One region of the Micromonospora sp. NPDC047812 genome, then DNA from elsewhere that is predicted to be linked to it. Evidence: riboswitches for the same ligand, from Rfam matches in the RefSeq annotation. Region 1 holds a riboswitch; the other holds the start of a gene.

What was found. Region 1 has a riboswitch for glycine ahead of gcvP (aminomethyl-transferring glycine dehydrogenase). Riboswitches for the same ligand answer to the same signal wherever they lie in the genome.
Region 2: it holds a riboswitch for glycine, as region 1 does, so the genes downstream of both, gcvT (glycine cleavage system aminomethyltransferase GcvT) here and gcvP (aminomethyl-transferring glycine dehydrogenase) in region 1, are expected to answer to the same signal.

The regions. Positions count from the first base shown of each region.
Region 1 covers NZ_JBEYRY010000007.1:27,033-30,437, reverse strand. The annotation lists gene gcvP (aminomethyl-transferring glycine dehydrogenase) at 1-1,974, opposite strand, end outside; glycine riboswitch at 2,049-2,147, opposite strand; gene AB0883_RS23650 (NAD-dependent protein deacetylase) at 2,255-3,109, opposite strand; gene AB0883_RS23645 (NAD(P)H-binding protein) at 3,226-3,405, shown strand, end outside.
Region 2 covers NZ_JBEYRY010000017.1:34,053-37,457, reverse strand. The annotation lists gene gcvH (glycine cleavage system protein GcvH) at 1-390, opposite strand, end outside; gene glyA (serine hydroxymethyltransferase) at 1-1, opposite strand, end outside; gene gcvT (glycine cleavage system aminomethyltransferase GcvT) at 425-1,552, opposite strand; glycine riboswitch at 1,691-1,783, opposite strand; gene AB0883_RS29940 (collagenase) at 2,391-3,405, shown strand, end outside.

The sequences.
Region 1 (3,405 bases):
GCACAGCGACGCGATGCCCGTCTCGTACACCCCGTGCGTCGACGGATACGTCACCATGATCGCCGCGAGGGCGTCCCGATGCTTGTCGATCTTCGCGTCGAGGTCCACCAGGTCGATGTTGCCCCCGTCGTCGCAACCCACCACGACGACCCGCATGCCGGCCATCACCGCGCTGGCCGCGTTGGTGCCGTGCGCCGACGACGGGATCAGACACACGTCCCGGTGCGCCTCGCCCCGCTGCCGGTGGTACGCCCGGATCGCCAGCAGACCCGCCAGCTCACCCTGCGAACCGGCGTTGGGCTGCACGCTGACCGCGTCGTAACCGGTCACCTCCGCCAGCCACCCCTCCAACTGGGAGATCATCTCCCGGTAGCCGGCGGTCTGCGCGTCGGGCGCCAACGGGTGGATGTGGGCGAACTCCGGCCAGCTCACCGGCTCCATCTCGGTGGTGGCGTTGAGCTTCATCGTGCACGACCCGAGCGGGATCATGCCCCGGTCCAGGGCGTAGTCGAAGTCCGACAGCCGCCGCAGGTAGCGCAGCATCGCCGTCTCCGAGTGGTGACTGCGGAACACCGCGTGGGTGAGGAAGTCCGACGTACGGGCCAGCGCCGCCGGCAACGCGCCCTCGACCGGCGCGTCCGCCACGGCCACCGGCCCACCGGCGACGGTGGTCCCGAACGCGTCGCACACCTTCCGCAGGTGCGCGACGGTGGTCGTCTCGTCGCAGGACACCCCCACGTGGTCGGCGTCGACCAGCCGCAGGTTCACGCCCCGGGCGGCGGCGTCGGCGACGACCGCCTCGGCGCCGCCGGGCACCCGCACCAGGACGGTGTCGAAGAACGCCTCGTGCACCACCTCGACGCCGTCCACACCCCGCAGCGCCGCCGCCAACCGCACCGCCATGTCGTGCGTGCGGCGGGCGATCCCCCGCAGCCCGTCCGGACCGTGGTAGACGGCGTACATGCCGGCCATCACCGCCAGCAGCACCTGCGCGGTGCAGATGTTGCTGGTCGCCTTCTCCCGCCGGATGTGCTGCTCCCGGGTCTGCAACGCCAACCGGTACGCCGGGTTGCCGTCCGCGTCGCGCGACACCCCCACCAGCCGGCCGGGAAGCATCCGCTCCAGCCCCGCCCGTACCGCCAGGTAGCCGGCGTGCGGCCCACCGAAGCCCATCGGCACGCCGAAACGCTGGGTGGTGCCGGCGGCGATGTCGGCGCCGATCTCCCCCGGCGCACGCAGCAGCGTCAGGGCCAGCAGGTCCGCCGCCACGGTGACCAACGCCCCGACGGCGTGCGCGGCCTCGACCAGACCCGCCTGGTCACGCACCGCCCCGGACGCCCCCGGGTACTGCAGGTGCAGCCCGAAGAACTCCGCCGGCAACTCGTCGCGCTCGGTGTCGACGATCCGCACGTCGATGCCGAGGGGCTCAGCCCGGCTGGTGATCACCGCGATGGTCTGCGGCAGGGTGTCGGCGTCGACCACGTACACCGGGCTCCTGCTCTTCGACGCCCGGCGCGCGAGCGTCATCGCCTCGGCCGCGGCGGTGCCCTCGTCGAGCATCGACGCGTTCGCCGTGGCCAGCCCGGTCAGGTCGGTGACCATGGTCTGGAAGTTCAGCAGCGCCTCCAACCGCCCCTGGCTGATCTCCGGCTGGTACGGCGTGTACGCCGTGTACCAGGCCGGGTCCTCCAGCACGTTGCGGCGGATCACCGCCGGGGTGTGCGTGCCGTGGTAGCCCAGACCGATCATCGACACCACGACCGTGTTGCGGGCCGCCAGGGCCCGCAGCTCGGCGAGGGCGTCGTGCTCGCTGGCCGGCTCCGGCAGGTCCAGGGTGCCGTGCCAGCGGATCACCTCGGGAATCGCCGCGTCCATCAGCTCTTCGACCGAGCCGTAACCGACGGCCTCCAACATCCGGCGCTCGTCGTCCGGATCGGGGCCGATGTGGCGGGCGGCGAACTGCTCTACGGTCATGGGCGGCGCTCCCGGGGGGCGAGGTCGACAGGTCGGCCTCCCCCTCTGTCGCGCCCGCGAGGCGCTCCACAGTGCCTGCCCACGAGGTCCTTTTGCCTGAGAGGTTCCGGGGAGGATTTGCCCCTTCGGCGCCGCCCGAGGTGCTGCTGGGCGGTCTCTCCCACGTGGGTGCTGCCGGCATGGTCAACGCTACCAGCGCCGGATCGCCCACCGGAGGTCGTACCCCCGGGAGCGCGGGCGACGGTGGATCACCCACCAGGCCCGTACCCCGCCAAAACCCCTACCGGCCGACTCCCGTCAGCCCCGCGGCGGCGGCCGTCCGGTCGGCCAACGCCGGCAGCACCCGACCCAGCGGCGCGTCGACGGTCAACGCCGCATACCCGTCGCCCCGCGTCGGCCCCTGGTTGACGATCACCACCGGAACGCCCAGCTTCGCCGCGCGCACCACGAACCGGCGACCCGACATCACCGTCAACGACGAGCCCAGCACCAGCAGCAGCCGCGCCCGCGCCACCAGCGCGAAACAGCGGGCCACCCGGGCCGCCGGCACCGTCTCCCCGAAGAACACCACGTCCGGCTTCAGCATGCCGCCACGACAGAACGTGCAGTCGACCGTACGGAAGCGGGCCACCTCATCGTCGGCGAGATCCACGTCACCGTCCGGGTTGACCGCCGCGACCCGCGCGTCGAAGTCCGGGTTCGCCTCCCGCAGCCGCCGGTCCAACTCCTCCCGCGAGGTCTGGTTGCCGCAGTCCAGGCACACCACCTCGTCGAGGCGGCCGTGCAGCTCCACCACCCGCGGGCTGCCCGCGGCGGTGTGCAGCCCGTCCACGTTCTGCGTGATGATCCCCTCGATGAGCCCGCCGCGTTGCAGCCGCGCCACCGCCCGGTGCCCCTCGTTCGGGGCCGCCCGCGCGATCGTGCGCCACCCCAGATGGCTGCGCGCCCAGTAGCGCCGCCGCGCCTGCGCGTCACGCGTGAACGCCTGGTACGTCATCGGGGTGTGCCGCCGCGCCGCGCCACTGGGCCCCCGGTAGTCCGGGATGCCCGACTCGGTGGACAGCCCCGCCCCGCTCAACACCACGACACCACCACCGGCCACCAGGCCGGCCAGCGCGTCGACCGTCTCCGTCACCCGTCCATGCTGCCTCAGGCAACCACCCGCCGGCGAACACCCGGGCCCCGACGTCGTCCCGACCCGGCCCCCGTCGACCGGCCACGCCGTGGCGGGACGGCGGCTAGGTTGGCGGTATGCGCGTCGTCATCGCCGGAGGACACGGCAAGATCGCCCAGCTGACCCACCGCGAACTCGCCGGACGCGGCGACACCGCCGTCGGCCTGATCCGCAACCCCGACCACGCCGCCGCGCTGCGGGCCGCCGGCGCCCAGCCCGTCGTGGCCGACCTCGAACACGTCGGCGTCGACGAACTC
Region 2 (3,405 bases), on a different contig from region 1:
TGCCGCACCCGCCCCGTCGGCGGCGGCCAGGTAGGCGCGGTACTCGTCGGCCGTCATCAGCGCCGGCGCGTCGGTCAGCCGCACGCGCACCAGCCAGCCCGCCCCGTACGGGTCCGTGCCGATCAGGCCCGGGTCGGCGACGACCGCCTCGTTGGTGGCGACGATCTCGCCGCTCACCGGCATGTACAGCTCGGCCACCGACTTGGTGGACTCCACCTCGCCGCAGACCTCGCCCACGCTCAGGTGGGTGCCCAGCTCGGGCAGTTCGGCGTAGATGACGTCGCCGAGGGCGGCGGCGGCGAACGCGGTGATGCCCACGGCCGCCGGTTCGGCCGTGTCGTCGATCCATTCGTGGTTGCGGCTGTAGCGCAGACGCGCGGGTACGTCCATGGTCGTCACTCCTGGGGGGATGGGTCGGTTCGCGTCAGCGCGGACGGCGGTAGAACGGCAGCGGGCTGGTCCGCACCGGCTCGGTGTCTCCTCGGACGACGACGCCCAGCCGGGACCGGGCCTCGATCGCGTCGGCGTGGACGTGAGCCATCGCGACGGGCCGGTCGAGCACCGGTGACAGCGCGCCGCTGGTGACCACGCCGACGCGTCGCGCCGGTACGCCGTCTGCCAGCGTGACCACCGGATGGCCGGTCCTCGGCACGCGTCGCCCAGTTCCGGTCAGTCCCACGAGGACGGTGGCGGCCCCGGCGTCCCGGCGTTCGGCCAACGCGGCCCGGCCGACGAAGTCGCCCGGCTTGGTGAAGGACACCACCCGTCCCAGGCCCGCCTCGAAGGGGGTGACGCCCCGGTGCAGCTCGCACCCGTACAGCGGCATCCCGGCCTCGATGCGCAGCGTGTCCCGGCAGGCGAGCCCGGCCGGCGTCAGCCCGTGCCCGGCGCCGGCGGCGAGCAGCGCGCGCCAGACGTCCTCCGCGTCCGGGGCCCGGAGGAAGAACTCGAACCCGTCCTCGCCGGTGTATCCGGTACGGGCGACGATCGCCGGCCGTCCATCGACGTCCACGGCGGTGGCGGTGTAGTAGCGGAGTCGGGTCGGCTCCGCGCCGACCACGGCCCGCACCGTGTCGGCGGCACGTGGGCCCTGCACGGCGATGATGGCCCGCTCGGCGGTGTGGTCGGCGACGGTCGCCGCATGTCCGGCGCAGCGTAGGTGCAACGCGGCCAGCGCGGTGCGGGTGTTGACGGCGTTGGTCACCAGCAGGTACCGGTCGGCGGCGAGCCGGTAGGCGACCAGGTCGTCGAGCACGCCGCCGGTCTCGTCGCAGAGCATGGTGTACCGGGCGCCGCCGACCGGCACCGCCGACAGGTGCCCGACCAGAGCGTGGTCCAGCGCCGCCGCGGCGTGCGGCCCGGACACCTCGAGCTGCCCCATGTGGCTGAGGTCGAAGAGGCCGGCACGTTCGCGTACGGCGCGGTGCTCGGCGGTCTCGCTGCCGTAGCGCAGCGGCATCGACCAGCCGGCGAAGCCGGTGAACCGGGCGCCGAGTTCGACGTGCACGGCGTGCAGGGGTGGGTGGAGCAGGGTCGTCGGACCTTGATGCACGGAGGCCTCCCTCGTCCCGACGCGGTCGCGTCGTACGGTCGGTTGCCTCCCGCTCTGTCATCGACCTGAGAGCTTCACCGCCGGTCGGCGGCTTGCACCGTGGGTGAGACGACTGATCGTCTGCTTTCCAGAGTTCGCCTCACCCGAGCGGTAACGGGGCCTGAGAGTTTCTTGGGAGTTTGCTCCTTCGGCGCCCCGACGGACGGTCGGGGTCTCTCCCGCGCGGGTTCGAACGGCGTCTATGTAATTGTGGGTTGCCCGCCGACCGTAGGCGACCGGTCGAGCGGCTGTCAACGGCAACGCAGCGTAGTCGGATCATCACGCGTATCGATCGTCAACGATTTCTTTACACGATGTGTGATGTGTGCCATTGTACTGGCCACCTACCGCGCGGACCCCCACCCGATCGACGGGAATCGACGCCGCAGCCACTCCACACCCCCCACCACCTGCCGGCCAGCGGGCCGGACCACGAACGCCAGGAGGCGACCCGTGAGAACCACGAGAACACGAAACCGACGCGGCTGGCCCGCCGTCCCGCTCGCACTGGCGCTGGCGCTCGGGCTGACCCCGATGGCCTCCTCCGGCGCCACCGCCCAGGCCGACCGGCGCCGCCCCGAGCGACGCCGGCCTCGGCTCCGGCGCCGGTGACGCCCACGTCCGGCGGGCGCCGCTGCCGCTGAGCGAGCGGGCCCCGCTTCCCTCGTCCCGTGAGGAGCTGCGCCGCGACTACGACCGGCCCGACGGCGGGGTGCGGCGCAACGCCCCGTCGACGCGCGGGGCGGCTGCCGCGCCCTGCGCGGTCGGCGACTTCACGAGCCGGACCGGCAGCGCCCTGGTGCAGCAGATCAGGGCGTCCACCACCGACTGCGTGAAGACCCTGTTCAGCCTCTCCGGAAGCGACGCCTCCCAGGCCTTCCGCGAGGCGCAGATGACCAGCGTGGCGTACGGGCTGCGGGACAACGCCGCCTCCTACGACGGCACCAACGGCACGGGTACCGCCCAACTCGTGCTGTACCTGCGGGCCGGGTACTACGTGCAGTGGAACCACCCCTCCACCGTGGGCCCGTACGGCCCCGGCCTGCGCACCGCCATCCGCGCCGGGCTGGACACGTTCTTCGCCAACAGCCGCTCCGGCGACGTCAACGACGTCAACGGCGAGGTGCTGGCCGAGGCGGTCACGCTCATCGACAGCGCGGAGGAGAACGCCCGCTACCTGTACGTGGTGAAGCGGCTGCTGACCGGCTACGACAGCTCGTACGACTCGTCGTGGTGGATGCTCACCGCCGTCAACAACGTTTACACCGTGCTGTTCCGGGGCCACCAGGTGCCCGAGTTCGTCAGCGCCGTCACCGCCGATCCGAGCGTGCTGGACACGCTGTACGCCTTCGCCACCGGCAAACGGGCCCTGCTCGGCACCGACCGGGGATACCTGGTCGCCAACGCCGGCCGCGAACTGGGCCGCTTCCTCCAGCACACCGCCCTGCGCTCGAAGGTGCGGCCGCTGGCCCGGGGCCTGCTCGGCCTGAGCGCGATGACCGGCTCCACCGCCACCCTGTGGGTCGGCGTCGCGGAGATGACCGACTACTACGACAAGGCGAACTGCGCCTACTACGACACCTGCGACCTCCAGGCGCGGCTGGCGGCGGCGATCCTGCCGGTCACCTTCACCTGCGGCAGCACCATCCGCGTCCGCGCCCAGCAGATGACCTCCGCCCAGCTCGACTGGGCGTGCGCGAGCATGCGCAACCAGGACGCCTACTTCCACTCCGTCGCGGCGGACACGGGACCGGTCGCCGACGACCGCAACACGACCATCGAGGTGGTGGTCTACGACTCCAGCGCCGACTACC